Regions from separate parts of the Kosakonia sp. Marseille-Q7440 genome, predicted to be linked through region 3. Evidence: predicted binding sites of a transcription regulator. Region 3 holds the regulator's gene; each other region holds the start of a gene.

The links. Region 3 encodes CRP, which controls carbon source genes, mostly activating them, when cyclic AMP is high. Its sites were predicted from a motif close to ATGTGANNNNNNTCACAT; they were not measured.
Region 1: the regulator CRP is predicted to act here: its motif matches at 6,813-6,830, upstream of udp (uridine phosphorylase).
Region 2: the regulator CRP is predicted to act here: its motif matches at 2,519-2,536, upstream of msrB (peptide-methionine (R)-S-oxide reductase MsrB).
Region 4: the regulator CRP is predicted to act here: its motif matches at 4,771-4,788, upstream of uxuA (mannonate dehydratase).

Annotation. Positions count from the first base shown of each region.
Region 1 is NZ_CBCPLT010000002.1:12,460-20,465, forward strand. It holds gene tatC (Sec-independent protein translocase subunit TatC) at 1-365, opposite strand, end outside; gene tatB (Sec-independent protein translocase protein TatB) at 368-892, opposite strand; gene tatA (Sec-independent protein translocase subunit TatA) at 896-1,159, opposite strand; gene ubiB (ubiquinone biosynthesis regulatory protein kinase UbiB) at 1,261-2,901, opposite strand; gene ubiJ (ubiquinone biosynthesis protein UbiJ) at 2,898-3,503, opposite strand; gene ubiE (bifunctional demethylmenaquinone methyltransferase/2-methoxy-6-polyprenyl-1,4-benzoquinol methylase UbiE) at 3,515-4,270, opposite strand; gene rmuC (DNA recombination protein RmuC) at 4,337-5,794, opposite strand; gene udp (uridine phosphorylase) at 5,927-6,688, opposite strand; gene ACWPW2_RS13950 (dienelactone hydrolase family protein) at 6,947-7,753, shown strand; gene ACWPW2_RS13955 (ABC transporter ATP-binding protein) at 7,777-8,006, opposite strand, start outside.
Region 2 is NZ_CBCPLT010000001.1:1,736,077-1,744,082, reverse strand. It holds gene ansA (asparaginase) at 1-595, shown strand, start outside; gene pncA (bifunctional nicotinamidase/pyrazinamidase) at 606-1,247, shown strand; gene ACWPW2_RS08030 (YeaC family protein) at 1,673-1,948, opposite strand; gene msrB (peptide-methionine (R)-S-oxide reductase MsrB) at 1,987-2,400, opposite strand; gene gapA (glyceraldehyde-3-phosphate dehydrogenase) at 2,743-3,738, shown strand; gene ACWPW2_RS08015 (D-hexose-6-phosphate mutarotase) at 3,813-4,697, shown strand; gene ACWPW2_RS08010 (aldo/keto reductase) at 4,742-5,596, opposite strand; gene ACWPW2_RS08005 (MipA/OmpV family protein) at 5,688-6,434, opposite strand; gene yeaG (protein kinase YeaG) at 6,869-8,006, shown strand, end outside.
Region 3 is NZ_CBCPLT010000002.1:533,998-542,003, forward strand. It holds gene argD (bifunctional acetylornithine/succinyldiaminopimelate transaminase) at 1-618, shown strand, start outside; gene ACWPW2_RS16345 (YccS/YhfK family putative transporter) at 608-2,686, opposite strand; gene crp (cAMP-activated global transcriptional regulator CRP) at 2,735-3,367, opposite strand; gene ACWPW2_RS16355 (OsmC family protein) at 3,677-4,081, shown strand; gene ACWPW2_RS16360 (phosphoribulokinase) at 4,112-4,981, opposite strand; gene ACWPW2_RS16365 (YheU family protein) at 5,036-5,254, opposite strand; gene ACWPW2_RS16370 (hydrolase) at 5,251-6,270, opposite strand; gene ACWPW2_RS16375 (toxic anion resistance protein) at 6,444-7,556, shown strand; gene ACWPW2_RS16380 (5-bromo-4-chloroindolyl phosphate hydrolysis family protein) at 7,571-8,006, shown strand, end outside.
Region 4 is NZ_CBCPLT010000001.1:2,866,361-2,874,366, reverse strand. It holds gene ACWPW2_RS13475 (cyclic di-GMP phosphodiesterase) at 1-223, opposite strand, end outside; gene mepS (bifunctional murein DD-endopeptidase/murein LD-carboxypeptidase) at 391-954, opposite strand; gene ACWPW2_RS13465 (phosphatase PAP2 family protein) at 1,377-2,078, opposite strand; gene ACWPW2_RS13460 (CobW family GTP-binding protein) at 2,122-3,099, opposite strand; gene ACWPW2_RS13455 (mannitol dehydrogenase family protein) at 3,214-4,680, opposite strand; gene uxuA (mannonate dehydratase) at 4,886-6,076, shown strand; gene yeiP (elongation factor P-like protein YeiP) at 6,146-6,718, opposite strand; gene ACWPW2_RS13440 (YkgJ family cysteine cluster protein) at 6,886-7,140, shown strand; gene fruB (fused PTS fructose transporter subunit IIA/HPr protein) at 7,400-8,006, shown strand, end outside.

The sequences.
Region 1 (8,006 bases), 520 kb from region 3:
ATACCGATATAGAACAGCAGCGAGCTGGAGACCAGCAGCGGCACCACCAGGCGGCGCTCATGCTTGTAGAGTGCGGGTGCAACAAAGGCCCACACCTGGTAGAGCACAACCGGTGCAGAGAGGATCAGTGACACCATAAAGGTGAGTTTGATCGGCGTGAAGAAGGGCGAGGCGACATCGGTGGCGATCATCGTCGCGCCCAGCGGCATCTGTTTGATCAGCGGCGCGGAGACCAGCTGGTAGATATCATTCGCGAAGTAGACCAGCGCGAGGAAAATCACCATCACCGCGATGATGCAGTTCAACAGACGTTTACGCAGCTCAATCAGATGCGCGATCAGCGGTTGGGTATCGTCTACGGCCATGTTCAGGACTTATCACTTGCAGAGGGGGTGGAGTCGGAAACCGGCGCAGCGGTTTTCGCCAGAGAGATTTTTGCCGGGGCATTTTCTTCCGGCACTTCCTGGGGAGCCTGTTGCGGCGCGCTCACCTGATGTTCAGCAACGCCAGGCGTAACGCCTTCATGCTGCGCTTCGTAATCTTTCACCACCGGATTATGGATGGTATGCGCTTCGTCACTCGCTTTTTCCGCGTCGTTGGCGCTGTAGGTGCGCTTCATCGATTCCGCCGCCTGACGCAGCTCGTCCATCGACTCTTTCAACTCCGGCGTCAGGTTGTCCAGGCTCGCTTTCTCCACCTTCTTCAGGCTGTCCTGGAACTCCTGCAGCTTAAGCTCCTGCGTCAGTTCGTTCTGTACGGTGGTCGCCAGCGAGCGCAGGGCGCGGATCCAGCCAACCACAGTGCGCACGGCAACGGGCAAACGCTTCGGCCCCAGCACCACCAGACCAATGATAAAAACGAGTAACAATTCGCCAAAACCTATATCGAACACGACTTACACCTGCTCTTTATCGTGACGTTTTTCGTCGCTCTTCACGACGTCGGGGTTACGGGTATCAGAGAGATTCTTCGCGGTAAAATCCGCATCCTGTGCCGATTTAGCCTCACTCTCTTTTTTATCATCGTCGCTCATCGCTTTTTTGAAACCCTTGATCGACGCGCCAAGATCGGAGCCAATCGAGCCGAGCTTTTTGGTGCCAAACAGCAGCACAACGATGACCGCAATAACCACCAACTGCCAAATGCCGATACTACCCATACTCACTTCCCCTCTAAGAGACGATGTTAGAAAGAGGCCACAGTATACACGTTATGCCCCGGGCTGCATGTCCCTGACCGGCATGGCCAGGGCGCATCAGGTCAGCGCGTCTTACGCCAGCCCAGCAGCCAGACAAGCAGCCCGCCGCCCATTAACCACAACGGATTATTCGCCAGCTCAGGACGGGTTATCAGCAATAACGTGCCGCTTAACAGCAGCGTTGCACCGATACCAAACAGATAGCGGGACTGCCCCTGCCGGACGCGGTTAACCTCTAACTCACGGGCAATTTTATCAACGCTTTGTTGCAAATGTTTTCCATGCTGCAATCCGTTGAAGATCAGTTCAGGAACTTCCGGCATTCTTTCGATCCAGAAGGGGCCTTTCTCCTTGATTGCCCGCACCAGCGCCGGGAAACCGACCTGGTCTTTGATCCACGTTTCAAGGAAAGGTTTCGCCGTTTTCCACAAATCGAGTTGCGGATAGAGCTGACGCCCTACCCCTTCGATGTAGAGCAGGGTTTTTTGCAGTAATACCAGCTGCGGCTGCACTTCCATATTGAAGCGGCGCGCGGTGTTGAAGAGGTTCAGCAGCACGTGACCAAAGGAGATCTCTGCCAGCGGCTTCTCAAAAATCGGCTCGCAGACGGTACGAATGGCAAACTCAAACTCTTCAACGTTGGTATCTGCCGGCACCCACCCTGAATCAACGTGCAGCTCCGCCACTTTGCGGTAGTCACGGTTGAAGAAGGCGATAAAGTTTTCCGCCAGATAGCGCTTATCTTCTTTGTTCAGCGAGCCGACGATACCGCAGTCAATGCCGATGTATTGCGGATCTTCCGGGTGATCGTAGCTAACGAAGATGTTGCCAGGGTGCATATCGGCATGGAAGAAGCTGTCCCGGAACACCTGGGTGAAGAAGACCTGAACACCGCGTTCAGCCAGCAGCTTCATGTTGGTGCCGTTCTTCTCCAGCGCCGCGACATCAGAAACCGGGATGCCGTAGATGCGCTCCATCACCATCATGTTCTGGCTGCAGTAGTCAGAGTAGACTTCCGGCACATAGAGCATCGGGCTGTTTTCAAAGTTGCGGCGCAGCTGAATGGCATTCGCCGATTCACGCAGCAGATCGAGTTCGTCGATCAGCGTCTTCTCATATTCGTGCACCACTTCTTGCGGGCGCAGACGGCGGCCATCCGGCAGCAGGCGCGGAACCCAGCCCGCCAGGCGGTAGATCAGGCGCAGATCCGCTTTGATGATCGGCAGAATGTCCGGGCGGATCACTTTGATCACCACCTCTTTGCCATTCTCTTTCAGCCGTGCGGTATGTACCTGCGCAATGGAGGCGGATGCCAGCGGTTCAATATTGAAATCGTCAAACCACTCCTCAACCGGGCGATCGCCCATCGCTTTTTCAATCTGCTTTTTTGCCAGCCTTCCGTCGAAGGGCGCAACGCGATCCTGCAACATCGCCAGCTGATCAGCGATCATCGGCGGGAAGAGATCGCGGCGGGTGGAGAGCATCTGGCCGAATTTAATCCATACCGGCCCAAGCTCTTGCAGCGCGAGGCGCAGACGAACGCCTAACTCCTTCTCTTTATGCCGGTTGGGCATCCAGAAGAGCGTTCTGCGCCACAGACGCAGCGGCAGGGTAAGACGCATTTTGGGGATGAGCTCATCAAGCCCGTAACTCAAAAAAGTCTGGATGATGAAATAGAGTCGCCGTAATTCTCCGGGCGTCATTTGCCCTCCAGTTTATCCAGTCGTTTGGCTAAGGCGTCAGCGGCACGTTCAGCCGCCGCGGTCTCTTCGGCAAACCAGGCGATTTCCAGCGCGCCTGGTGCCACGCGCCACTCTTCCGTTAAGGCTTCAGAGAGGTAGCGCTGCTGGCGCGTAAAGCCGTGGCGAAAAAGGCGTGCGCCGCCGCGCAGAAATTTGCTGATACCCTCAGCGGCAATGTCGCCGGTCCACGGCGCAAGCACTTCCGCCGGGTCAAACTCGGCCTGATCCATCAGTGAAGAGAGGTTTTGTACGACCTGAATATCGCCCTGCACTTCCAGTTCACCGCTGCGGATAAGCGCAGTGAGCTGCTGACGGTCGCGCAGCTTCGGCAGCACGTTGAGGCGGGTAATGACCGAACAGTCGGCTTCCCCTTCCCACTCGCTCAGCACGTCAACCTGGCGCTCGCTGAAGACCAGCACAATCTGCGCGGAAAACTCCTGCACCACCACGCGCAGCACTTTGCCGTAGAGACGCTGGCGCGCCGCTTTCAGCGCGCTGTCGCGGTAAAAAAAGGTATTCAGCACGCGTTCAATTCCCGCGGCCACCATCGGCTTAAAGGGCATACGCACTCCTGTCAGAATTTGTAGCCACGGTGCAGGGCAACAATACCGGCGGTCAGGTTGTAGTAATCGACGTTTTCAAAACCAGCATCCTGCATCATCGCTTTCAGGGTGTCCTGATCGGGATGCATACGGATGGATTCAGCCAGGTAACGGTAGCTCTCCGCGTCGTTTGCCACCATCTGACCAATGCGCGGCAGAACGTGGAAGGAGTAAGCATCGTAAGCTTTGCTCAGCGGCTCAATAACCGGTTTGGAGAACTCCAGCACCAGCAGACGGCCGCCCGGCTTCAGCACGCGAAACATGGAGCGCAGCGCTTTCTCTTTGTCAGTAACATTACGCAAACCGAAGGAGATGGTGATGCAGTCGAAGGTGTTGTCCGGGAACGGCAGCGCTTCGGCGTTCGCCTGCACATATTCAACATTGCCGATAACACCGAGATTGCGCAGCTTTTCGCGGCCCATCTTCAGCATCGACTCGTTGATATCCGCCAGCACAACCTGGCCGGTTTCGCCAACCAGACGAGAAAATTTTGCGGTGAGATCGCCGGTACCACCCGCCAGATCGAGGACTTTCTGCCCACGGCGTACGCCGCTGCAATCGATGGTAAATCGCTTCCATAAGCGGTGGATGCCCATCGACATTAAGTCGTTCATCACATCGTATTTTGACGCAACCGAGTGGAAAACATGTGCCACCATATCGGCTTTATTTTCCTTGGCGACGGTCTGAAAACCAAAGTGTGTTGTCTCTTTTGAATCTTCCGCCATCTTAGTGCCTGCTATTTAAGGATTTGTTGATGAAGTGTATCAGATTGGACGCGATTGCCCTACGTTTCAACCGCCCGAAGAGGCCTTCGCTGCAGCCTCTTCGCCCGGCGTCGCCATATCTAATCCATTGTCTTGATTATGATCGTTAAACGCGTCTTGTCCTGCCCGCAGACGAAATTCTTCGTCCTGCTCTTGCGCCTGCGCGGCCAGTTCCGGATTAATCTCGCGCTTGATCTCGACGCCAAGCCCACGAAATGCCTCAGTTTGTGCCAGCAGGTTGCCGCGCCCTGAGCTGAGTTTTTTCATCGCCTGGCGGTAGTTATCCTGCGCCTTCTCCAGGCTCTGGCCAATCGCGGTCATATCGTCGACGAAGAGGCGCATTTTGTCATACAGGCGGCTCGCCCGCTCCGCGATCTGCTGCGCATTGCGGCTCTGGTGCTCGTAACGCCACAGGTTGGCGATGGTACGCAGGGCGACCAGTAGCGTCGTCGGGCTGACCAGCATAATGTTGTTTTTCAGCGCCTCGGTAATCAGCTCCGGCTGTCTGTCGAGGGCGATTAAAAAGGCGGGCTCCACCGGGATAAACATCAGGACGTAATCCAGGCTGCGCAGACCGGAGAGCTGCTGATAATCTTTCCTTCCCAGCAGCCGAATGTGGCCACGCACGGAGGTGATGTGCTCCTGTAGCGCTGCTTCGCGGGAAAACTCATCCTCGGCGTTGAAGTAGCGCTCGTAGGCCACCAGCGTCATTTTGGCGTCGATCACCACGTCCTTGCCCTGCGGCAGGCGCACAATGACGTCCGGCTGCATGCGCGCGCGGCTCTCGTTCTCCATGCTGACCTGGGTTTCATACTCATGCCCTTCGCGCAGGCCGGAGGCTTCAAGCACGCGGGTCAGCACCACTTCGCCCCAGTTACCCTGGGTTTTGTTATCGCCTTTCAGCGCGCGGGTGAGGTTGATGGCTTCCTGCGCCATCTGGGCATTCAGCTGCTGGAGGTTACGGATTTCGTGGGCCAGGGTGTGTCGTTCGCGCGCCTCCTGGCCGAAGCTCTCCTGCACCTGGCGGCGAAAGCCGTCGAGCTGCTCGCGCAGCGGGGTGAGTAAGCCATTGAGGCTCTGGCGGTTCTGTTCGTCAACGCGACGGTTGCTCTGCTCGAAAATACGGTTAGCGAGGTTTTCAAACTGCTCGCTCAGACGCTGCTCGCTACTGTGCATCTGGCGCAGTTTCTCTTCCGCATGCAGTTGGGTGGATTCAAGCCGGGTGGTGACTTCACGCAGATCCGCTTCCAGCGAGCTATTGATATGTTGCAGGCTGCGCAGTTCGTTATTCAGCAACTCGCACTCTTCGCGCCAGTGGCTATTCTGGGCGATCTGCTGGCGGGCGGCGCTCAGTTCACTGAAGACATCGCGCTGCTCGGCGAGCAACTCCGCCTGCTGCTGCGCACCGCGCCAGCTTGCGGCCAGCCAGCCGACCAGTAATCCTGCCAGCGCCACGGCTGCCAGTACGATGATTGAACTCTCCATTCCGCTCCCTCTTCATCACCCATTCCGTCGGGATTGTGCTGTATAAACGTCCAGTTTGGAAGGGCTTTTCTGCGAGGCGTTACGCAAATAAAAAAGGCCGAACGCGTCGGCCTTGTAAATCTGGAAGCGGGATTACAGAAGTCGACGTGCGGCATCGACCACGATTTTCACCGCGTGGCTTTCGGTCTTCTTCATGGTTTCCGCGTTCGGGATCTCCTGCTGGGTGCGGTTGACGATCACCCCGGCAACCATCCCGGCGCGCAGCCCCTGGCTTGCACACATGGTCAGCAGCGTAGCGGACTCCATTTCGTAGTTCATCACGCCCATTGACTGCCACTCTTCCATTGAGCCTTTAAAGCTTTTCACTACGCGGCCGGAGAAAGTGTCGTAACGCTCCTGGCCCGGGTAGAAGGTGTCAGACGAGGCGGTCACGCCGATATGTTTAGTCGCGCCAATCGCATCGGCTGCGGCCACCAGCGCCGTGGTGCACTCAAAATCCGCCACCGCCGGGAACTCCATCGGGGCAAAGTGCAGGCTGGCGCCGTCAAGACGCACGGAGGCGGTGGTGATCAGAACATCGCCGACGTTGATATGCGGCTGGATCGCGCCGGTGGTGCCGACACGCAGGAAGGTGCGGATGCCCAGTTGCGCCAGCTCTTCAACGGCGATGGAAGTAGAAGGACCGCCGATACCGGTAGAACAGATAATCACTGCTTTGCCATCCAGCTCGGCGCGCCAGCTGGTGAATTCGCGGTGGGAGGCCAGCTTGACCGGCTTATCCATCAGCGCGGCGATCTTTTCCACTCGCTCCGGATCGCCAGGGACGATGGCCAGGGTAGCCCCTTGTAAATCGTTTTTAGTGAGGCCGAGGTGAAAAACATCAGACTTGGACATAACAGACTCCTCTGTGGTCGGTATTATCGGGGGGAGGTAAAACGGTACTTTACAGAAGCCACGCGCTTGTTTTCGTGACTGCTGTCACCATGAATGAAATTGATTGCAATCAATTTCCATAAAATAGTGACGCGCGTCACACTAACACGTTATTCCCGCTAACTCAGCAGCAAAGATTGCCTGCGCACGGCGATTGCGCATGCCCTGGTCTTCATGACTATAGTTAGGGGAGCGCTAATAAAGGGTAGGGAGAATGTCATGACCACCACCAAACAGCCGGGCTTTGCGCCTGCGGCTTCACCGCTTGCGTCAACCACGGTTCATACGCCGGAAGAGAGGCTGATCGCAGGCGAAACTTCCATTCCAACGCAGGGCGATACCATGCCCGCGTATCACGCCCGACCAAAAGATGCCGAAGGCCCGCTGCCGATTGTTATCGTCGTGCAGGAGATTTTTGGCGTCCATGAACATATTCGCGATCTCTGCCGCCGGCTGGCGCTGGAGGGGTATCTTGCCGTCGCGCCGGAGCTCTATTTCCGCCAGGGCGATCCGAATGATTTTGCCGACGTTCCCACGCTCTTAAGCGGGCTGGTCAGTAAAGTACCGGATGCGCAGGTGCTGGCCGATCTCGACCACGTCGCCAACTGGGCGGCACGCAACGGCGGTGACGCCCATCAACTGCTGGTGACCGGCTTCTGCTGGGGCGGCCGCATTGCTTGGCTTTACGCGGCGCACAATCCGCAACTGAAAGCGGCGGTGGCGTGGTATGGCAAGCTGACGGGTGAAAAAACCCTGAATTCGCCGAAACACCCGGTCGATATCGCCACCGATCTGACCGCGCCGGTGCTTGGCCTGTATGGCGCGCAGGATACCGGTATCTCGCAGGAGAGCGTGGAGACGATGCGCCAGGCGCTGCGCGCGGCAAATGCCAACGCGGAGATCATTGTCTACCCCGAAGCGGGCCACGCGTTCAATGCCGATTATCGCCCGAGCTACCATGCGGAATCTGCCGCCGACGGCTGGCAGCGCATGCTGGCGTGGTTTGCGCAGTACGCGAAAAAGTAGTCTTCAAGCACGGAGGCGGCGCGCTATGCCGCCTCCAGCTTCCAGCCCTGTAGTAAACGCACGCAGACCGACTGCTGCGGTTGCAGCGCGGCGTGATGAAACGCTGTAAGCCCCTGCCCATCCGCTAAACGTAGCGCCAGCAAATAGCGCTCGCCCTGATAAATACAGCTCTCCACCTGCGCGCTTAATCCTTCCCCGGCAATCTGCACATGCTCCGGGCGCACCAGCACCGGCTGTTGCGCGCCATACCCGC
Region 2 (8,006 bases), on a different contig from region 3:
TTTCCCCATTAACGAAGTGACCCTCTTTTTCAACAACCGTCTCTATCGTGGCAACCGTACCACCAAAGCCCACGCGGATGGTTTTGATGCTTTTGCCTCACCGAATCTCTCGCCGCTGCTGGAAGCGGGTATTCATATTCGCCGTCTGGGCACGCCGCCTGCGCCGAGCACCGTGGGCGAACTGATCGTTCATCCGATCACCCCGCAACCGATTGGCGTGGTGACTATCTACCCGGGTATTTCTGCCGATGTGGTACGTAATTTCCTGCTGCAGCCGGTAAAAGCGCTGATCCTGCGCTCCTATGGTGTGGGCAATGCGCCGCAAAACCGCGAGTTTCTTAAGGCGCTGCAGGAAGCGAGCGAGCGCGGCATCGTGGTTGTGAACCTGACCCAGTGCATGTCCGGTAAGGTCAATATGGGCGGTTATGCTACCGGTAACGCCCTCGCCCATGCAGGCGTAATTGGCGGCGCGGATATGACGGTCGAGGCGACGCTGACTAAACTGCACTATCTGTTAAGTCAGGATCTGGACGCGAATGCGATCCGCACCGCGATGACGCAAAACCTGCGCGGTGAACTGACCCCGGACGAGTAAGGAGTTAACGATGAAAGCACGCGCTCTGCTGCTGGTCGATCTGCAAAACGATTTTTGTGCCGGTGGCGCGCTGGCCGTTGCGGGCGGCGACAGCACCGTGGATGTGGCAAACACACTGATCCCATGGTTTAAAAGCCGCGGCGAGCCGGTGCTGACCAGCATGGACTGGCATCCGGCGAATCACGGCAGTTTCGCCAGCCAGCATGGTGTTGAACCGTTTGTCACCGGCGAGCTGGAGGGATTACCACAAACCTTCTGGCCCGATCACTGTGTGCAAGGGAGCGAGGGCGCGGCGCAGCATCCGCTGCTCGATCGGCAGGCCATCGATGCGGTGTTCCACAAAGGGGAAAATCCGCGTATCGACAGTTACAGTGCCTTTTTCGATAACGGCCACCGTCAGCAGACGGCGCTTCACGACTGGTTGCAGGCGCATGGCGTTCGTGAGCTGGTAGTGATGGGCTTAGCCACCGATTATTGCGTGAAGTTTACGGTGCAGGATGCGCTACAGCTTGGGTATGAGGTGAATGTGATTACCGACGGTTGCCGCGGCGTAAACCTGCATGCCGACGACAGCGCGCAGGCGTTTATGGCGATGGCAAGCGGCGGCGCAACGCTCTATACGCTGGCGGACTGGCTGGAGACGCAGGGGTAAGTGTTGCTGATTCCCGCGCACTGCCTGATGGCGGCTTCGCCTTATCAGGCCTACAAAAGCGTGCAAGCCCGTAGGCCGGATAAGGCATTTATGCCGCCATCCGGCAATCCGCACCGGGTCCGAAAACCTGCCTGATGGCGCTGCGCTTATCAGGCCCACAAAAGCGTGCAAGCCCGTAGGCCGGATAAGGCATTTGTGCCGCCATCCGGCAATCCGCATCGGGTCCGAAAACCTGCCTGATGGCGCTACGCTTAGCAGGCCTACAACAGCGTTCCACTCCGTAGGCCGGATAAGGCATTTAGCCGCCATCCGGCAATCCGCACCGGGTCCGAAAACCTGCCTGATGGCGCTGCGCTTATCAGGCCTACAAAATCGTGGCGCTCCGTAGGCCGGATAAGGCGTTTACGCCGCCATCCGGCATATCGTCAGGATTTGAAGGTGGCGATCGGTTTGGGCGTGATGCCAAACTCCTCTTTCAGCTGCTGTTTGCTCTTCATCACCATCTGCCCGTTGGTATCGATGGTCATATGCTGCGCCTGCACGTTATTGCGCGCCTGCCACAACATCACCAGTTGCAGACTGTTCTCTTTCTGCTCCGGCGTCAGCGCCACGCCATCGGGCCATTTTCCCAGCTCAACTGCCGTTGCCAGACGCTGGTAAATCTCCGGCGTCATGTTGCTCACGATCTCATCAATATTCATCTTACTCTGCTCTCTGGAATAATCGCTGAATCGATTTTTCAACCGCGTGTCTGGTCGCCATTCTCTTCATCGGTGAAGCTCAGCGACGCGGAGTTGACGCAATAACGCTCGCCGGTTGGCTGCGGGCCATCCGGGAAAACGTGCCCAAGATGCGCATCGCACTTACCGCAGCGGATTTCCACCCGCTGCATGCCGTGGGAGTAATCATTGATATAACGAATCGCCTCTTCGCTTACCGGCTCGTAGAAGCTCGGCCAGCCGCAGCCAGAATCATACTTGGTCTCGGCGCTGAAGAGCGCGGCATCGCACACCAGGCAGTGGTAGACGCCATCGCGTTTGTTGTGCAGCAGGCGTCCGCTAAACGGCGGCTCGGTGCCATGATTTTGCGTTACGTAGAACTGCATTTCGGTCAGATCGTTTTTCAGATCGTCCTGGGAGGAATTGTTCGCCATTTGTTTACATCTCGCGGTCATGATTCGACAACTTATCAGCCTGATTCTAACAAAACATTAACACTCAGGGTTCGACTTTTGTTCTAAACTTAGCAGTTGCGATAAAGCAGCCAGGGAATTGTGATGAGTCTCACACTTTTATCTTTAGTGACCTTTAAAATCTTGGGCGGCACCCCATATGGGGAAGATGCTCAAAGGGAAAGTGAGATTAATCAGTCTGACCACGGACATGCGGATGATTGATTTGTCGCAATGATTGACACGATTCCGCTTGACGCTGCGTAAGGTTTTTGTAATTTTACAGCCAACCTTTTATTCACTAACAAATAGCTGGTGGAATATATGACTATCAAAGTAGGTATCAACGGTTTTGGCCGTATCGGTCGCATTGTTTTCCGTGCTGCTCAAGAGCGTTCTGACATCGAAATCGTTGGTATCAACGATCTGTTAGATGCGGATTACATGGCGTACATGCTGAAGTACGACTCCACTCACGGTCGTTTCAACGGCACCGTTGAAGTGAAAGACGGCCACCTGGTTGTTAACGGCAAAACCATCCGTGTTACTGCTGAGAAAGACCCGGCTAACCTGAAGTGGAACGAAATCGGCGTTGACGTTGTTGCTGAAGCTACCGGTATCTTCCTGACCGACGAAACTGCTCGTAAGCACATCACTGCCGGCGCGAAAAAAGTTGTTCTGACCGGTCCGTCCAAAGACAACACCCCGATGTTCGTGCGTGGCGCTAACTTCGAGAAATATGCAGGCCAGGACATCGTTTCCAACGCCTCCTGCACCACCAACTGCCTGGCTCCGCTGGCGAAAGTTATCAACGACAACTTCGGCATCATCGAAGGTCTGATGACTACCGTTCACGCGACCACCGCAACTCAGAAAACCGTTGATGGCCCGTCTCACAAAGACTGGCGCGGCGGCCGCGGCGCAGCTCAGAACATCATCCCGTCCTCTACCGGCGCTGCTAAAGCAGTAGGTAAAGTTCTGCCGGAACTGAATGGCAAACTGACCGGTATGGCGTTCCGCGTTCCGACTCCGAACGTATCCGTTGTTGACCTGACCGTTCGTCTGGAAAAAGCAGCGTCCTACGAAGAGATCAAGAAAGCCATCAAAGCCGCTTCTGAAGGCGAAATGAAAGGCGTTCTGGGTTACACCGAAGACGACGTTGTTTCTACCGATTTCAACGGTGAAGTTTGCACTTCCGTGTTCGATGCTAAAGCAGGTATCGCACTGAACGACAACTTCGTGAAACTGGTCTCCTGGTACGACAACGAAACCGGCTACTCTAACAAAGTTCTGGATCTGATCGCTCACATCTCCAAATAAGTTGAGATGGTAAGCTTTCTGAAAGGGCGACTTCGGTCGCTCTTTTTTTGTTTTGAAGACAGAGGATTGCGTTAATGATTAATAAAATTTTTGCACTTCCGGTAGTCGAACAAATCACGCCGACGCTCTCGCGCCGCACGCTGGATGAACTCGACGTGCTGGTTGTCGATCATCCGCAGGTCAAAGCCGCGTTTGCTTACCAGGGCGCGCACCTGCTGTGCTGGAAACCGCAGGGTGAAGAAGAGGTGCTGTGGCTGAGCGGCAATACGCCGTTTAAAGAGGGTGTGGCGATCCGTGGCGGCGTGCCGATTTGCTGGCCGTGGTTTGGCCCGGCGAAGGAGCAGGGTCTGCCGGCGCACGGTTTTGCCCGTAACCTGCCGTGGGAGCTAAAAGTGCATAACGAAGATGAGAGCAGCGTAGTGCTGACCTTCGAACTGCAAAGCAGCGACGCGTCGCGCCAGCACTGGCCGCACGACTTCACCCTCTTCGCCCGCTTCAAGCTGGCAGCAACCTGCGAAATGGAGCTGGAAGCGCACGGTGAATTCGAAACCACCTCTGCGCTGCACACCTACTTCAACGTTGGCGATATTGCGGACGTTAAAGTGAGCGGCCTCGGCGATCGCTTTATCGATAAAGTGAACGACGCCAAAGAGGATGTGCTGGCTGACGGCGTGCAGACCTTCCCGGATCGCGTCGATCGCGTCTACCTCAACGCCGAAGGATGCAGCCTGATCCACGACGCGAAACTCAAGCGCGCAATTGAAGTGACTCACCACCACAACGCCAACGTCGTTGCCTGGAACCCGGGCCCGGCGCTCTCCGTCAGCATGGCCGACATGCCGGATGATGGCTACAAAACCTTCGTCTGCGTCGAGTCGGTCAATGCGACCGTGGCGCAGAAAGCGAGCGAAGAGAAACCCTCCCGCCTCGCGCAGACCATCCGCGTCGTTAAACGCTGATCGCCCTGCCTCCCCTCTCCCGCCGGGAGAGGGAACTGCCTGCCTTACACCACATCAAGCGGGGTTTTGCCCTTCGGCGCCGGAAACGCCGCGTCCAGCTGTTGCATTTCCTCATCACTGAGCACAATAGCGAGCGCTGCGGCATTCTCTTCAACGTGCTTAATGCCCGACGCTTTTGGAATCGCCATCACGCCCTGATGATGGATCACCCACGCCAGTAAGATTTGCGCCGCGCTGGCTCGATGCGCGTCGGCAATCTGCTCCACCACGCTGTTTTCCATCAGACCGTCGCGCAGCCGCCCGGCCTGCGCCAGCGGGCAGTAGGCCATCACCGGCATCGCCTGCTGCTGACACCACGGCAGCAGATCGTATTCAATGCCGCGCGAAGCAAGATGATAGAGCACCTGATTGGTGGCGCAGGCGTCACCGCCGCTCACCTGCATCAGCTCCTGCATATCGCTGTAACCGAGATTGGAGACGCCCCAGCGGCGAATTTTCCCCTGCTGGATGAGCTTCTCCATCACCTCAACGGTTTCCGCCAGCGAATAGTTACCGCGCCAGTGCAGCAGATAGAGATCGAGCGCGTCGGTTTTCAGCCGACGCAGGCTCGCTTCGCAGGCGGCAATCGCCTTCTCCCCGCCCGCGTTCCACGGGTAGACTTTCGATACCAGAAACACCTTTTCGCGCAGGCTACCCTGCAATGCCTCGCCGACCACCTCTTCTGCCGCGCCATCGGCGTACATCTCCGCGGTGTCGATAAGCGTCAGACCCAGATCGATGCCCGCCCGTAGTGCAGAAACCTCCTGCTGCCGGGAACGGGCATTTTCCCCCATATACCACGTGCCCTGCCCGATGGCGGGCAGTAGCGTGCCGCCGAGGCGTACCGTTTTTTCTGCCATCTTCTCCTCCTGGGTTGAACGCACCACCATAAAACAAAACAGGGCCATAGGCCCTGTTGGAATGCACAACATGCACTGTAGACGTGCACAATCAGAAGCGGTAGGTCACACCCGTTGAGAGCAAACCAGACCAGGATTTATCCACCATCGGGCTGTCTTTGATCTCATCAGAGAGGTGCGAGTAGCGGCCGGTGCCGTAAACGCTCCAGTTGTCCGCGAAACGGTAGCTGACGGTCAGCTCGAGGTACGGATCCCAGCTGCTGTCCGGATCGTAGCTCGACAGCCCGCTGCGGCGCGATTCTGAACGCGATACGCCGTAGTAGTATTCGTTCTGGTTATCGCTGCTCCACTCGACGCCGATACCCGGCGTCACGGTCAGACCGCCGTTGGTGTAGTTGTAAAGCCAGGCCAGATCCCACACCACGCCGTTGCTGTTATCCAGCACGTCACCGGCAAGGGTGGTGCGCAGGAAACCATATTGCGTGTTATGGATATAGCTTAAACCGGCCATTGCCGTTGATTTGCGGCGATCGAGCTGGCGCAGCTGGATGTTGTCGCTATCTTTCGGCTTGAACTGCCACGGTGAATAGAAAGCCATCACCGACAGTTTGTCCGCTTCGTCATTCCATAAGTAGTAGCCGCCGCCGATGCCGCGGAACCAGAAGTCATCGCTCTCATAGGTCACAACCGGAAGCGGCGTTACGCGCGTGTCGTACTCCTTATAAGGAGACTCCATCACGCCCACACCCGCACCGAGAGAAAAATTGCTTTCTGCATTGGCCGCGCAGGCAGAGATCGCCGTCACTACGCCCAGTGCCAGGAGTTTGAATTTGGTCACAGTCCTTTCTTTCCTGTTCGTCAAATAATTGGCGGATGAAGTGTAGTCGCCCCGCGCACCCCGCCCAACTCTTTTTGTCTGAAGATTACAAAAAATTAACTTTCTACTCTGAAGCGGAGTTATGACGCTTCCATTACAGCGTTATGAAACAACGATGAAAGCGCTGGCTGCGGCTTATGACAAAAACAGGATTTTTAGGATGAGTTATTGATATGCCATTGAAATTGGTTTTGGGGCGCATGCAAGATTTGCAAAGCCTTCTACGCTTAAATTAAGAAGATGATTTACCTGATCCGCGCTCAGTTGTTGGCATGCAACCTGGCATAAGGGTTGCTCGGTGACTAAAAGCGTCGTTCAGCTAACGCTTCCGGGAGCCTCCATTACTCATACGAACGGCTCTTAACCTGTGCTAAAAAACGAAAGGACGGCATGCCATGAATATATTCGATCACTATCGCCAGCGCTATGAAGCTGCCAAGGACGAAGAGTTCACACTGCAGGAGTTTCTTGCCATCTGTAAGCAAGATCGCAGTGCCTATGCTAACGCGGCAGAACGGCTATTGATGGCCATTGGTGAGCCCGTGATGGTTGACACCGCTCAGGAGCCACGGCTTTCCCGTCTCTTTTCGAACCGGGTTATCGGACGCTACCCGGCGTTTGAAGAGTTCTATGGTATGGAAGAAGCTATCGAGCAGATTGTCTCCTACCTCAAGCACGCCGCGCAGGGGCTTGAGGAGAAGAAACAGATCCTCTATCTGCTCGGCCCGGTCGGGGGCGGTAAATCCTCGCTGGCTGAACGCCTCAAATCCTTAATGCAGCGCGTGCCGATCTACGTGCTGAGCGCCAACGGCGAGCGCAGCCCGGTCAACGACCATCCACTGTGCCTGTTTAACCCGCAGGAAGATGCGCAGATCCTCGAAAAAGAGTACAGCGTGCCGCGCCGCTATCTCGGCACCATTATGTCGCCGTGGGCGGCAAAGCGGCTGCATGAGTTTGGCGGCGATATCAGTAAATTCCGCGTCATCAAAGTGTGGCCGTCGATTCTGGAGCAGATCGCCATCGCCAAAACCGAACCGGGCGATGAGAATAACCAGGATATCTCCGCGCTGGTGGGTAAAGTCGATATCCGCAAACTGGAAAACCACGCGCAGAACGACCCGGACGCCTACGGTTACTCCGGCGCGCTCTGCCGCGCCAACCAGGGGGTGATGGAGTTCGTCGAGATGTTTAAAGCGCCAATTAAGGTGCTGCATCCGCTGCTGACCGCCACCCAGGAGGGGAACTACAACGGCACCGAGGGGATCTCCGCCCTGCCGTTTAACGGCATTATTCTTGCTCACTCCAACGAATCGGAGTGGGTGCAGTTCCGTAACAACAAAAACAACGAGGCGTTCCTCGACCGTGTTTACATCGTCAAGGTGCCGTACTGCCTGCGCATCTCGGAAGAGATGAAGATTTACGAAAAGCTGCTTAACCACTCCGAACTTTCCCACGCGCCGTGCGCACCGGGGACGCTGGAAACACTGGCGCGCTTCTCTATTCTCTCGCGCCTGAAAGAGCCGGAAAACTCCA
Region 3 (8,006 bases):
ACCGCCGCCACGCCTGAATTCCTCAAAGGCCTGCGTGAACTGTGCGATGAGCACAACGCACTGCTGGTGTTTGATGAGGTGCAGTGCGGGATGGGGCGCAGCGGTGAGCTGTTCGCTTACATGCACTACGGCGTGACGCCGGACATTCTGACCAGTGCTAAAGCTCTTGGCGGCGGTTTCCCGGTCAGCGCCATGTTGACGACGCACGAGATCGCCAGCGTCTTCCACGCCGGTTCCCACGGATCCACTTATGGCGGAAACCCGCTGGCCTGCGCGGTGGCCGGTACCGCATTCGATATCATCAACACCCCTGAAGTGCTGAATGGCGTCAGTGCCAAACGTCAGCACTTTGTTCAGCATCTGCAACAAATTAATGAGCAGTACGATCTGTTCAGCGATATTCGCGGTATGGGGCTGTTGATCGGTGCCGAGCTGAAGCCGCAATACAAAGGCCGTGCACGCGATTTCCTGCATGCGGCTGCCGCAGCGGGCGTGATGGTGCTGAATGCCGGCCCGGATGTGATGCGTTTCGCGCCGTCGCTGATTATCGAGGAGCAGGATATTGATGAAGGGATGCAGCGCTTTGCGCAGGCCGTTGCGAGCGTGGTTAACGCGTAAGACGTCGGCGTAGCCAGATGCCGTGATGCGGGCGCTGACGCCATGCCACCGACGAGATGGTGTGCATGGTGCTCAGATGCCCAATAATGCGCTGCAAATGCTGCTCCAGCGTGCTCATTGGGCCGTGGGTCAGCGTCTCCGGTCCTTCCATAACATTCACATCACCGGACTCTCCCGGCCCGTCATACTCCAGCCGCTGCTGACAACGTTGCAGCGCAATTTCACATGATTCGAGATAGCGCTGCGCCAGGTCCGGCGTCAGCATGGTGTGCTCGCGCGCCAGCGTCGTCATGGCGTTAATGTGTTCGACAATAAACTGGCTATGCGTCACCCACAGTTTCATATCGCTCAGATAGCGGCTGTTAAAGCCGGGCTCCTGCATCGCCTGGTTGAGGGAGTTGAACAGGGCGTTGTGCGCCTGATTAACCTGCATACGCTGCCAGGCCAGCGGCGTTGCTTCCGGGTTATTGCTGAGGATCAGGCGAATCGCATCCTGATAGGCCTCCAGCGCATCGTGCGCATTCTGGCGCAGCAGGCCGCTCTGCCACTGCGGCCACAGCCACACCATCCCGCCAAAGGCAATCAGGCAGCCAATCAGCGTATCGACCAGCCGGGCGAGGATAAACTGGTCGCCGTTAAGCGTCAGGATTTGCAAGGTATAGACCGCCGTAATCGTGAAACCGACCGTCGCCCAGCCGTAACTTTTGCGGATAATCAGATAGCTACTCAAGGTGATCATCAGCATCGCAGCGAGGGTAAAACCGAGCGGCACATGAAAGTGCAGCGTCATTCCCGCCACCACCAGCCCGGCCAGCGTGCCGGCGGCACGGTTGACAATGCGTACCCGCGTCGCGCCATAACCGTTCTGCGTCACCACCATCACCGTCATCATGATCCAGTAAGGTTTCGGCAGATTTAATGCGCTGCCCATCAGGCTGGCGATGCTGAGCATGACGCTGATACGCGCCGCATTGCGCAGGGCGGTCGATTTCAGGGACAGATAGCTTTTTAGCGCCGGGATCAGCGGCAGGCGCTCCTGCTTATCCTCCATCAAATCGCGGATGTAGAGCGGGCGCTGGGTGCGCAGCACGCGGGCGATACGGCTGAAGTGCCAGGCGCAAAACTGCCCGACCGGATTATCAGGGTGCTGACGGGCAATTTTTTCCAGCGCACCGACCTGCTTCTCCATGGTGAAGCGGGTCGGATAGCGGTGATAGAGAATGTCATCTGCCAGCACGCGCAGGCGAGCCGCGACGGTTTGCGCATTCCAGCGAATCACCTGCTCGGCGTGGGTGCGCTCGACCAGCTTCTGCACCTTTTCCGGCTGATGCAGGCTGACAGAGATATGCTCCTGCAGATCCAACGCGACCTGAAAGACGCGCAGCAGGCGCTTGTAATCGTTGTTCTGATTGGCCGCCAGCATATGCAGCTGCTGGTAACACTGGCTAATCAGATCCACCGCTTTCTGCTGGCGGTCGAGCAGCGGCGGCAGCGCGGTTTCCGGATCGATGTGTTGGGTTAACAGGCTATATTTCGCTTCGCAATAGTCCGCCAGTTGCCGGTAGAGCAAGCTGAGGGATTCGCGCAGCGGCTGTTCGCGCCATAGCCAGAACCAGAACCAGTTAAACAGCCCGTACCACAGGGTGCCGAGGGTGTAGATCAGCAGCGGCTCCCACACCGGCATGTTTCCGGCGAGGCTGAGAGTAAAAATGGCGGCAATGAGAGATGCGGGAAGTAAGCGGCCATGCAGCGCGCTGATTTCACCTGTCACGCCCAGCAGCAGCGTTAGCACCGTCATGATCACCGGTAGCGGAAGATTTTCCGCCAGCAAAAGCTGCACCGCCAGGCTACAGCCGGCAAACAGCGAGCCGCCGATAATCAGGCGTTTAAAGAAGCGTTTATGCGGGGTATCGAGGCCCGCAATATTGCAGCAGGCGGGAACCAGCGAGAAGAGAAGACCCTGTTGCAGATGGCCGAGCAGCAGCCCAACCGCCACAGGCAGGCATAACACCAGCGTTTGTCGCAGTGCGTAGTTGATTTCGGGGTGATAAATCAGCCTGCGCCACATGGGAAAACAAAAACGGCGCACCGCATGAGCGATGCGCCATTTCGCAGATTAACGCGTACCGTAGACGACGATAGTTTTACCGTGGGCGGAGATCAGGTTTTGATCTTCGAGCATTTTAAGAATGCGGCCAACCGTTTCGCGGGAGCAACCGACGATCTGACCGATCTCCTGACGGGTAATTTTAATTTGCATACCGTCCGGGTGGGTCATGGCGTCCGGCTGTTTTGCCAGGTTCAGCAGAGTCTGTGCAATGCGGCCGGTCACGTCGAGGAACGCCAGGTTACCGACTTTCTCCGAGGTCACCTGCAGGCGACGCGCCATCTGCGAGGAGAGGCGCATCAGAATATCCGGATTCACCTGGATAAGCTGACGGAATTTTTTGTAGGAGATCTCCGCCACTTCACAGGCGGTCTTGGCGCGAACCCAGGCGCTGCGCTCCTGACCTTCTTCAAACAGGCCCAGTTCACCAATAAAATCGCCCTGGTTGAGGTAAGAGAGGATCATCTCTTTACCCTCTTCATCCTTGATGAGCACTGCCACTGAGCCTTTAACGATGTAATACAGCGTTTCCGCTTTTTCACCCTGGTGAATCAGCGTGCTCTTCGACGGGTACTTATGAATATGGCAATGAGACAAGAACCATTCGAGAGTCGGGTCTGTTTGCGGTTTGCCAAGCACCATGCGCGATTATCCTCTGTTATAAGCTGGCTCCAGAAACGGCGTGAATCATTCAGCTTCTGGGGTTGCAATCAAAGCTTCCCAAATCCCGGGAAGTGGACCGTCAGCGACATCTGCGGTCTCTAATGTATGATATCCCTTGCGTACATTCGTAACGTCAATGTTTCTCTGTAGCATGTAGACTGTTTTAGCATAGCTTTTGGCGCCTGTCTCCTGGTGTCTCGCTTCAGCATGACGCAGGTCGCCTTCCGTTGCGCGTTTTGTTATGTACGCGTAATCTGTGAAAAAATTTGCCATACCGGAGTGATGAACATGCAGGCACGAGTGAAATGGGTTGAAGGGTTAACGTTCCTTGGTGAGTCCGCTTCCGGCCACCAAATCCTGATGGATGGCAACTCCGGGGACAAAGCTCCCAGCCCGATGGAGATGGTCTTAATGGCCGCCGGCGGCTGCAGCGCCATTGACGTGGTGTCGATTCTGCAAAAAGGGCGTCATGACGTGACCGACTGCGAAGTGAAGCTGACCTCCGAGCGCCGTGAAGAAGCACCGCGCTACTTTACCCATATCAACCTGCACTTCATCGTCACCGGCAAAGCGCTGAAAGAGGCTGCCGTCTCCCGCGCGGTCGATCTCTCGGCTGAGAAGTACTGCTCCGTGGCGCTGATGCTGGAAAAAGCAGTCAAGATTACCCACTCCTTTGAGGTGATCGAAGCCTGATAAGCCCGCCCGGCGGCGCTTCCCGCCGGGTTATTTAATCTTTTTGCCTTCCATCAGCCGCTGCACCAGCGGCGTCATAATCAGCTCCATCGCCAGCCCCATTTTGCCGCCCGGCACCACCAGCGTATCCATATGCGAGATAAACGATCCCTGCAACATTGCCAGCAGCCACGGATAATCGATCCCCTCCAGATTGCGGAAATGAATCACGACAAAGCTCTCATCAAGAGAAGGAATGCCTTTGGCGGCAAAGGGGTTTGAGGTATCGACGGTGGGAACGCGCTGGAAGTTGAGATGAGTGCGGGAAAACTGCGGCGTGATGTAGTTGATGTAATCTTCCATTGAGCGCACCACCGAATCCATCACTGCTTCCCGGGAGTGACCGCGCTCGCTGGTGTCGCGGATCATCTTCTGGATCCACTCGAGGTTAACGATCGGCACCACGCCCACCAGTAGATCAACATGGCTCGCCACATCATGCTGCGGCGTCACCACACCGCCATGCAGCCCTTCGTAGAACAAAACGTCGGTTGGCTCCGGCAGTGGTTGCCAGGGGGTGAAGGTTCCTGGAACCTGGTTCCACGGCACGGCTTCATCATAGGTGTGGAGATATTTGCGCGCCTGGCCCTGGCCGCTCTGGCCATACTCGCTGAAGGTCTGCTCCAGCAGGCCGAAGTCGTTCGCTTCCGGGCCAAAATAGCTGATATGCCGCCCGAGATCGCGGGCTTTGCGGATCGCCATATCCATTTCCGGACGGGTATAACGATGAAAGCTGTCGCCTTCCACCTCCGCCGCGTGCATGTTGAGCTGGGCGAAAATCTTACGGAAGGCGAGGCTGGTGGTGGTGGTTCCCGCGCCGCTGGAGCCAGTGACGGCGATGACCGGATGTTTGGCGGACATAGCAACTCCCTGAAGAAAAGCTGTTGTTCAGTATCAAAGCCGCCCGGCGTCCGGTTATTCGTGGAACTGCCCGCGCGGCATAATATTCACCGTTTCGTGCAGTTCTGACCACACCAGTACGGCCTCGCCGCGCTGCAATTGCCGTTTTACGTCGGCGACCTTTTGTTCAAGCGAACGCTCATGTTCACCATAATCGGTACCTTCGCGCAAGACAAAGCTCTCAATCAGATTGTCGAGCGTGTCGGCGTCAAGTTCTTGCCACGGAATAATCATGATGCTCCCAGATAAGCGGATAACCAGTCCGGAATGCGCGTTTCAAGCCACATCTCCGGGCGACGCAGCGTGCCGCCGACAAAGCCGACGTGCCCGCCATGTTCCGTCAATTGATACTCAATATTAGCGGGTAATTGCGCAAGATCGGGGATGACGTGATGATCCATAAACGGATCATCCTTGGCGTGAATGATAAGCGTCGGTTTACGAATCTGCGGCAGCAGCGGCATGGCGCTACAGCGGCGATAGTAATCAAGTGCATCGTCGAAGCCGTGGATTTTCGAGGTGATCACATCATCGAAATCGCGGATGCGCCGCATTTTACGCAGCACCTCCATGGTCGTCGGTAGCGAGCCAGGATAGGCGCGCAGTTTCCGCGCGGCATTGGCCTTCAGCAGGTTGAGCAAATAACGCTGGTAAACGCGCGTGAAGCCTTTATCCATATGATAACTGCACGCTTCCAGCACCAGCGGGGCCGAGACAATCACCGCCGCATCGACGGGCAAATCATCATCCGCTTTCGCCAGCAGGCAGCCGAGCATATTCCCGCCGAGCGAATATCCCACCGCCGCGGTCGGCGCCTCGCCAAGCTCCTGACGCAGCCAGGTGAGAAACCAGGTGCCATCTTCGGTTTCACCGGAGTGATAGATGCGGTTCAGGCGATTAGGAATCCCACTACAGCCGCGAAAATGCATCACCACGCCCAGCCAGCCGCGCTGTTTCGCCGCATTAATCAGGCCGTGCGCATAGGGGCTGTGCAGGCTGCCTTCCAGGCCATGAAACACCACCAGCCGCGGTTTATGCCGCGCCTGATTCGGCTCTTCGCTCCACGCAAGATCGACAAAATCCCCGTCCGGCAGTTCAAGGCGCTGCCACCAGGGTTCAAACGCCACGCGACGGCGAATAAGACGCGGCAGCATGGTTTGAAGATGTGGGTTGCTTGCGCCACGCATCGGTTGGAAGGTGGAGGCAACGCGTTGATCTGCATCGAGAAGTGCAGGTGTAATTTCTGCCATTTCATCAAAATAGGTAGGTAAATAGGCGGTTATTATACTTGCTAATAATTGGCCTGTTTAATACTTTGCTGCTGTTGTACCGTATTGACCCACTAAGGCAGCGGCAAAAAGACGTATTACAACCCACGCTGACACTGCGCCTGCCTGCTATTTCACTTTCAAGGACACTTATTATGACGGACATTACCTCGTCTGGCCTGATGGCAGCGCAGCCATTAAATGATTTGCCGCAGACGGATAATTTAACCCCCGAGCAGCAGACGCAAATCGAGGCGATTGTTAAAGAGATCGATATTTACGATCCGGCCTACTCGCTCGGTTTCGGTGCGCAAACCATGAAAAAGATGTCGCAATTCTCTGATTCCCTCATGCAGCAAGTGCGGGCAAAAGATGCGGGCATCATCGGTTCGCAACTTACCGATCTTCTGCAAAAAATTAAGCAGGTCGATATCAGCGCCTTTGAGCAAAAACCGGGCTTTCTTGCCTCGCTGCCGCTTGTGGGATCACTTTTTAACCGCATTGAGCGCACCATGCTGGAGTACAAAACGCTCTCCGCTCAGGTGGAGGATATTACTGAGAAGCTGAATGACGCGATGGTCGATCTGCTGCGTAATATCTCGACGCTGGAGATCATGTTCGATCGCAACCGCGATGTTTTCCAGCAAATTACCCTGCATGTTATCGCCGGCAAGCAACGCCTGGAGCAGATAAAACAGGAAGAGCTGCCCGCTCTGCAAGCACAGGCGGCGTCCGATCCGATGATTGCTCAGCGCGTGCGCGACCTGCTCGACGGTATTTCGCGTTTCGAGCGTCGTCTGCATGACTTGATGCTGTCGCGCACCATTGCTATGCAGAGCGCGCCGCAAATTCGCCTGATGCAGAGCAACAGCCAGTCGCTGGCGGAAAAGATCCAGAGCAGCATTCTCTCCACCATTCCGGTGTGGAAAAACCAGATTGCCTTATCGCTCTCTTTGCAGACCCAGCGCCAGGCCGCGAAGCTGCAAAAAGATGTTGCTGATACCACTAACGACCTGCTGCGCCGCAACGCCGAGATGCTGCAGACCGGTACGATTGAGACTGCCCGTGAAGTCGAGCGCTCGGTTGTGGATATCGAGACGCTGCGCGAGGTGCAGTCACGCCTGCTTAACACCATTGAAGAGTCCGTGAAGATCGCTGCCGATGCGCGCCAGCGCCGTCAGGAAGTGGAAAAAGAGCTCGGCACGATGGAAACCGATCTCCGCGCGCGTCTGGCCGCTATCGCCAGCGGTAATCAGGCACAGGCCTGAGTCAGGAAAAGAGAATGGGTTATCAAATTACCTACATGCTGAATAAATTCTACCGCAATCGCCTTAACCGGATCGCTGTGCAGATAGGTTTGTTTCCCCTCGGCTTCCTTTATGGCGGGTTGAAGGGGAAGGAGCTGGACTATCTCTCTCCGATCATTATGTCTTGTGAAGGGCTGGCGTGGTTAAGCTTTATCCTGCTGGCTCGCACGCTTTTCCACGACCGCATTGCGCTGGGGGCCGGTGCCTTCGCAGGCTTTATCTGGCTTATGTTCAGAGATGCAGCGACGATGCCATTTGCTGCGGGTACGGCAGCAATATTCGTGCACTTTTACAGAAACCGGCAGGCACCGGGCCAGATCCACGCCTGGTATCTGTTTGTCTGGTACCTTGCGGCAGCCATTTACTGCGACATATTTCGCCATACCATGCTGGTTATTAACATAATCTTCT
Region 4 (8,006 bases), on a different contig from region 3:
TGTCGAGCGTAAGCGGGTGCAGCGTTTCTGCCGCGGCGCGAATAGTGCTGAAGTAACTGGCGTAGGAGGCCTGAATACTGCTCAGCAGCGTATCGTAGCGGGCTTCCCGCTTTTGCTGCTCTAGCCAGAACTGAATACCGCCGACCAGCATGGCAACGAGCACGCCGGTTAGCAGGCTAATAAGCACAACGCGTCGGTTAACGGTAACGTTACGGGTAAGCATGATGCTGAGCCTATGTTAGCGGTTCATCATATTTCGCATATAAAGCGGGATATAAACGAAATAAAACCCGGAAAGCTTCGTATAGCATATTGGAGACATAAAAAAACACTGCCGAAGCAGTGTTTTTTATAACTTTACGCCAGCCAAGGGTAACCGGCATAAAGCGATTAGCTGCGTGTCAGGATGCGTCGCGCTTCGTTATAGCGCTTCTTCCAGTATGGCTCATCAAGGTTAGAAATCATCACACCACTGCTGGTGGAGGCATGAACAAACTGGTTATTACCAATGTAGATGCCGACATGACGTCCGGTAGAGCCTGCACGGAAGAGAACCAGATCGCCGGTGCGCAGACTGGTGCGCGAAATAGACTTACCGGTCTCCTGCTGTTCCCATGTGGAACGCGGCAGCTCTAAACCAAACTGTTCGCGGAAGGTGCGCTGCACAAAGCCAGAACAGTCGATGCCTTTCTTGGTGTCGCCGCCTAGACGGTAGCGAACGCCTTTCCAACTTGCATACTGATCCATAAGCCGGTTTTTAACATCCAGATTACGTACCAGGTTTTCAAATTCATCCTGAGAGGCTTGCAGTGAAGAGCTATCTTCGGGCACAGCATGCGTCTCAGGATGCATATTCTTGGCGGTATTTGTTGAACAAGCTGAAAGCAGAACCGCTACTGCGATCGCGGGTATCGCCCGCACGATATATCTCAAGATCGGCTGAGACTTGACCATGTTGCTTATTTTCCCTTGAAGTCCTTAACGATAATATCGTTATGAAAAATGCCAAACGCAGCGAGATTAATTATCTGAATGTTTCAAGACAAATACTCGAGCCAGAATTTGTGGCGAAACGCACAAATTACCGCGCAGAGAGTAAAAGAGCACTCTTTGCGACAAGACGGACCGAGGTTACCTGAACATCTAATGCAAGGCGAGTGCTTTTCATCACTTTTTTATAAGAAATTGTGATACAGAAAGTGAATTCATGCGTTTGGTCAATAAATGGACAAATAAAGAGAAATAGCGGGCAAAATGCTCTTTTTAAAGGCGATTGAGTTGGCTAAAAAATGACACACTCAGGCAACCGCCGGGAATTTACATTAAGGACGCTAATGATCGCCTCTTCCCGGCGGCGGTAAATGTTATTTAAGTGTTTAAATTTTGTTTTTCCCAGGCAAATAACGATCGAATAACGCCACGATCTTATCGCTCAGCGGCGTCATCAGGCACCAGGGCAGGCCAATCAACACCGCAGAGAGTGAACCGACGGCAATATCCGTAAACCAGTGCGCGCCAATCATTACGCGCGGGAACGCAAATATGGCAAATATAAGAATTCCGATGGCGAAGGCCTTTTTACCGAAATAACGCAGCATTACCGCAGCAAAAATCAGCAGCATCATACCGTGGTCGCCAGGGAAGCTATCTTTCGAGGCATCTTTTGTCGGGAAGTTGAGCAGATCGCTCACCCGATAGGTGTCGGTAAAGGAGAGCGACGGGCTGGCGCGCTTCACCGGCATAATGTGCTGCGCGAGCTGGTTTATCACCAGCGCCAGCAGCAGCATGGTCAGGCCAATCATCACCACGCGCCGACGCCCGGCCGGATCTGCCGGCAGCCAGAAAGAGAGCATCAAACAGCCCATCGCCACCAGCGAGCAGGCATCAAACGCGCGGTTGTTGGTCAGGGCCACAAACCATAAGTAGGCGCGGTTCTCGGCGAGGCCATGGTTAAAGAAGTGGAAGATCGCTGAATCGAGCGGGAACCAGAAACCATGATTCACCGGCAGATACCAGGAGAAAAACAGCGCCAGGCCAGCAGCATTCAGCAGCACGATGAGAGGCAGTCGGGTTTTCATTTTGCAGGCTCTTTTAGGTTTAAGGGACGCCACGGTAGTCCGGCTAACTTAAACGAAGCTTCAACAGCGCCGATTGAAGCGTGTTCCAGTCAGCCTCGCTGTCGGTGATTAACTCTATCCGGCTATCGGGCGGCGCAGCGTTTTGCGTCTCAATATGCAAATCCTGACCCTGGCGGTTTACCCGCAGCAAACCTTCGGGAATACGCATCACCCCTTTTACCCGCGACACCGGCGCAAGCCGCGCCCACTCCAGCAGACCAATGGTATCGAAAACCGTATCGGCATCGAAAATCCAGCCGCAGGCGTGGTGCCCCTGGCCACTATTCAAATTACGACGCCAGCGCTGATGCGCCGGTAAACTCAGTGCCGCCAGCCCCTTTTTCTCACCGTGCGCATGATCGTGCGCGGCGCTCTCTGGCAGGGCGCGCAGATTACGGCGCGGTTGGTCGAGCAGGCTGCCGTCAATCGCTCCCTGCGTGGCGTTCACCCGCAGGCGATCGCCGCCAAACTCAGCCCACCATGCGTCAAATGCCTGCTGGCTCTCGGCGCTGGCACGATCCTCTTTATTAGCAATGATGATATCCGCTGCCGCTAACTGGTCGCGGAAGTTCTCATTGTTCAGCGCTTTCTCATCCAGCAGCTGGCGCGGGTCGAGCAGGCAGAGCGTGGCACGCAGATCGATCCACGGTTCATAGACCGGTGCGGTGAGCATATCGAGGATCTGCTTCGGGTGACCCAGCCCGGTCGGCTCAATCAGCAGGCGATCGGGTTTGCCCTGACGCAGCAGGGTGTTGAGACCGACCTGCATCGGCAGGCCGTTGACGCAGCACATGCAGCCGCCGGGGATCTCTTTAAGCAGGGCGCCGCTGTCGCTGAGCAGGGCGCCATCAATGCCGACTTCGCCAAACTCATTCACCAGCACCGCCCACTTCTCCTGCGGATCTTTATGGGCCAGCAAATGCAGAATGGAGGTGGTTTTGCCGCTTCCGAGAAAGCCGGTAATCAGATTGGTCTTCGTCACAGGAACTCCGCGTCATCAAAAAGCACAAGCGCACAATCCTGGCGAAAAAAAGCGGAAAAGAGAAGAGCGCGGACGGCGCATCGCACTATCCGTCCGCGTTGAGGGCAAAAAATGTTAAGGGTTGACCGCCTGCTGCACCGCGCCATGTGCGCCGAGGGTATCAATAGCGCGCCAGGTCTGGCTGACGGCATCGACAAACACCGGGTTATGCGGCAGATCGTTGCCGAAGATCTCTTTCAGCGTCAGCAGCGCCGTGACGCGCTCGTCGCTGCTGCTGGTCTCAACGATGGCACGGATTTTATCCGCCAGCGGATCGCGAATATCAATGGTCTCGCCTGCATCATCGACGCCGCTGACATAGCGCATCCAGCCCGCGACGCCGAGCGCCAGCAGCGGCCAGTCGCTCTGGCGCTGAAGATGAATACGGATCCCGTCCAGCAGGCGCTGCGGCAGCTTCTGGCTACCATCCATCGCAATCTGCCAGGTGCGGTGTTTCAGCGCCGGGTTAGCGAAGCGCTCAAGCAGGCTGTCGGCGTAGGCGTTAAGATTGACGCCTTTGATGCGCAGCGTCGGTGCTTGCTCATCGAGCATCAGCTGGCGCGCCGCCGCACGGAAAGCCGCGTCCTGCATACACTCATTAATATGGGCAAACCCGGCGAGATAACCTAAATAGGCGAGGAAGGAGTGGCTGCCGTTCAGCATGCGCAGCTTCATCTGCTCCCACGGCTGCACATCTTCCACTAACTGCACGCCCGCCGTTTCCCACGCCGGACGCCCGGCGACAAAGTTATCTTCTATTACCCACTGAATAAACGGCTCGCAGCTGATGGCGCAGGGATCAAACACGCCGAGCACGTCGGCAATCTCCGCCAGCGACTCGTCGGTCGCCGCCGGAACAATGCGATCGACCATGGTGGCCGGGAAGCTGACATGCTCCGCTATCCACTGCGCCAGCTCCGGCGAGCGGGTTTGCGCCATACCGAGCACGGCGTTTTTCACCACGTGGCCGTTGTCAGGAATGTTGTCGCAGGAGAGCACGGTAAAGGGCGGTAGCCCGCGCTCGCGGCGGCGGTGCAGGGCTTCTACCAGAATGCCCGGCGCAGAGTGCGGCTCATGCGGGTATTTCAGATCGTGCTCAATACGCGGCTGGGTGAGATCAAGTTCACCGCTGGCCGGGTCGATGCAGTAACCCTTTTCGGTGATGGTCAGGGAGACAATCGCCACCTGCGGCTCGCAGAACTTCTCAATAATCGCCGCCAGCGTGTCGAGTTTGGCATTCAGGCACTCGTTCACCGCGCCAATAATAATCGGCTGATTTCCGTCGGCGCCTTTCTCCAGCACCGTATAGAGATATTCCTGCTCGCGCAGCTGCGACATTAAAACATCGCCGCTAAACAGGCTGATTTCGCAAATGCCCCAGTCGCCGCCTTGCGCATTCAGCACCCGGTCGGTTAATAACGCCTGATGGGCGCGGTGAAAGGCACCAAAACCGAAGTGGACGATGCGCGAACGAAGCTGGCTGCGATCGTACTGAGGCTGTTGCACCGAAGCGGGCAGCGTGGCGGAGGCAATTGTTTTCATCTCTATACACCTGATTAACCAATAATTAACAATAGCAGTGTAAAGTTATATGACAGCAAAAAGAATTGGTATGCCTTAAATATCCGGGGAATGTGAGCTGGATCAATCATTGCTGTGGCGGGATTTGACCGTTTTCTATAAGCATGTATGGTAGTCGTCATGTTTCACGCTGTATTGGTATAACAACTTTTTTGAGGGGAAGACGATGGAACAAACCTGGCGTTGGTATGGACCGAACGATCCGGTTTCTCTTGATGATGTTCGTCAGGCAGGCGCGACCGGCGTGGTCACCGCTCTGCACCACATTCCGAACGGCCAGGTGTGGCCGGTGGAAGAGATCAAAGCCCGCCAGGCCCTGCTGGCTGAAAAGGGGCTTTACTGGTCCGTTGTCGAAAGTATTCCGGTACATGAAGAGATCAAAACCCACTCCGGCGATTGCGACAAATGGATTGCCAACTATCAGCAGAGCATCCGCAATCTCGCCACCTGCGGGATTGATACCGTCTGCTACAACTTTATGCCGATCCTCGACTGGACGCGCACCGACCTGGAATACCAGTTGCCGGATGGTTCACGCGCGCTGCGCTTCGACCAGATAGCCTTTGCCGCGTTTGAGCTGCATATCCTTAAACGCGAAGGGGCGCAGGCCGATTACAGCGAAGAGGAGCAGCGCCAGGCGCAGGCCTATTTCAATGCGATGAGCGATGCGGAAGTGGAAAAGCTGACGCGCAATATCATTGCCGGTCTGCCGGGGGCGGAAGAGGGCTATACGCTGGATCAGTTCCGCGCGCGTCTGGCGGAGTATGACGGCATCGACAAAGCACAGCTGCGCGAAAATATGGCCTGTTTCCTGCGCGCCATTGTGCCGGTGGCGCAGGAAGTGGGCGTGCGGCTGGCGGTTCACCCGGACGATCCGCCGCGCCCGATCCTCGGCCTGCCGCGCATTGTCTCCACCATTGAAGATATGCAGTGGCTGAAAGAGGCGGTGGACAGCATCAACAACGGCTTTACCATGTGCACCGGCTCCTACGGCGTGCGGGCGGATAACGATCTGGTGCGGATGATCGAGACCTTCGGCGATCGCATTCACTTCACCCATCTGCGCGCAACCTGCCGCGAAGAGAACCCGAAAACCTTCCACGAAGCGGCGCACCTGCAGGGCGATGTGGATATGGTGTCAGTGGTGGCGGCAATCCTTAGCGAAGAGCAGCGTCGTAAGAAAGCAGGCGATCTGCGCCCGATCCCGTTCCGCCCGGATCACGGCCACCAGATGCTTGACGATCTGCACAAGAAAACCAACCCTGGTTACTCGGCGATTGGCCGCCTGAAAGGGATGGCGGAAGTGCGCGGCGTTGAGCTGGCGCTGAAGAAGACGCTGTTCCGCGACCTGCTGTAATAGCCGCCGGTAAACGCTCTGCTCGCTTTCGCGGGCGAAAAAAAAGCCTCCATGCGGAGGCTTTTTTATTTAATCTGCGCGGCCCATGTAGCGGCGCTCTTCAATATGAATGCGGATCTTCTCGCCGGTGGTCAGGTACTCTGGCACCTGTACGACGAGGCCAGTGTTCAGCGTGGCAGGTTTGGTACGGGAGCTGGCAGATGCGCCTTTGATGCCCGGTGCAGTTTCAACGATTTCAAGATCCACAGTCTGCGGCAGTTCGAGCGCCAGCAGCTGGCCGTCCCACAGCAGCACCTGCATATCCGGCATGCCACCTTCCGGAATAAAGAGCAGCTCATCTTCAATCTGATCTTTGGTAAAGGTATAGGGCGTGTAATCTTCTTTATCCATGAAGACATATTCGTTGCCGTCTACATAGGAGAAGTCAACGAAACGGCGGTTCAGGGAGACGGTATCAACAATGTCGTCGCCTTTAAAACGCTCTTCAACTTTCAGGCCGGTGCGGACATCGGCAAAGCGCATTTTATACAGCGTTGCTGCGCCGCGGGCGCTCGGTGACTGAATATCAATATCTTTTACAATCAGCAGCTTGCCGTTGTAGTTCAGCACCATACCTTTTTTGATTTCGTTCGCTCTTGGCATTGCCAGGTTCCTGTAAAAAAGAAATTCACCAAAATATCGCGACAAACTACTCGCGAGGGCCTTTTCAGGCAAGGGGAATTGCTGAGTTTTGCGTTGCATGGGTAAAAGATGATAGCGTGCCCCGCAACGCGCTACTTCAGCGCGTCGACGCCAATAAGAGAGCCGCTATGCACTGCCGCCCGGACTGCGGAGCCTGCTGTACTGCCCCGTCCATTACCAGCCCGATCCCCGGCATGCCCAACGGTAAACCGGCCAACACCCCCTGTGTGCAGCTTGATGGACATCAGCGCTGCAAGCTTTTTGGCTCACCGTTGCGGCCAAAAGTGTGCGCCGGGCTGCAACCGAGCCTGGAGATGTGCGGCTCAACGCGCGAACAGGCGATGACCTACCTCCTCGATCTCGAACAGCAGACCGCGCCGTAATTCCTTTCAAAGCTGAACAGGCTGAAGGCGATAAGCTGACGGCCAATTTCGCGTCAGCAAATTTCCCTTAACGGTCTGTAAAATGTGCAGTGCCTCAAAATTCTTAAATGCCAAATGAGAGATTTCTTGATCGTCGAGCAAAAAAGGTCAAGACTCCTTGAAACGTTTCAGCGTCATCGCATTGTCTCTGAACCACGGCGGTGACGTAATCTTTCTTATGTAAGCTGAAACGATTCAATTTCAGCGGGAGACGAGTCACATGTTCCAGTTATCCGTTCAGGACATCCATCCAGGCCAGCAGGCCGGTAATAAAGAAGAGGCCATCCGCCAGATCGCGGCGGCACTGACCGAAGCCGGCAACGTGGCTGAAGGCTACGTCAATGGCATGCTCGCACGCGAGCAGCAAACCTCCACCTTTCTTGGCAACGGCATCGCCATTCCGCACGGCACCACCGACACGCGCGACCAGGTGCTGAAAACCGGCGTCAAAGTGTTCCAGTTCCCGCAGGGCATTCTGTGGAGCGAAGGGCAGGTGGCTTACGTTGCCATCGGTATCGCCGCCAGTTCCGATGAGCACCTCGGCCTGCTGCGTCAGCTGACGCACGTGCTGAGTGATGACGCCGTCGCCGCGCAGCTGCAATCCGCGACCACCGCTGAAGAGCTGCGTGCATTGCTGATGGGCGAAAAGCAGAGCAGCGCGCTGAAGCTGGATAACGAAACCCTGTCGCTGGACGTCAACGCCAGCTCGCTGATGACGCTGCAGGCGCTGAACGCCGCGCGTCTTAAAGAAGCGGGCGCGGTCGACAGCGTCTACGTCACCCGTGCTATTAACGAACAGCCGCTGAACCTCGGCCAGGGCATCTGGC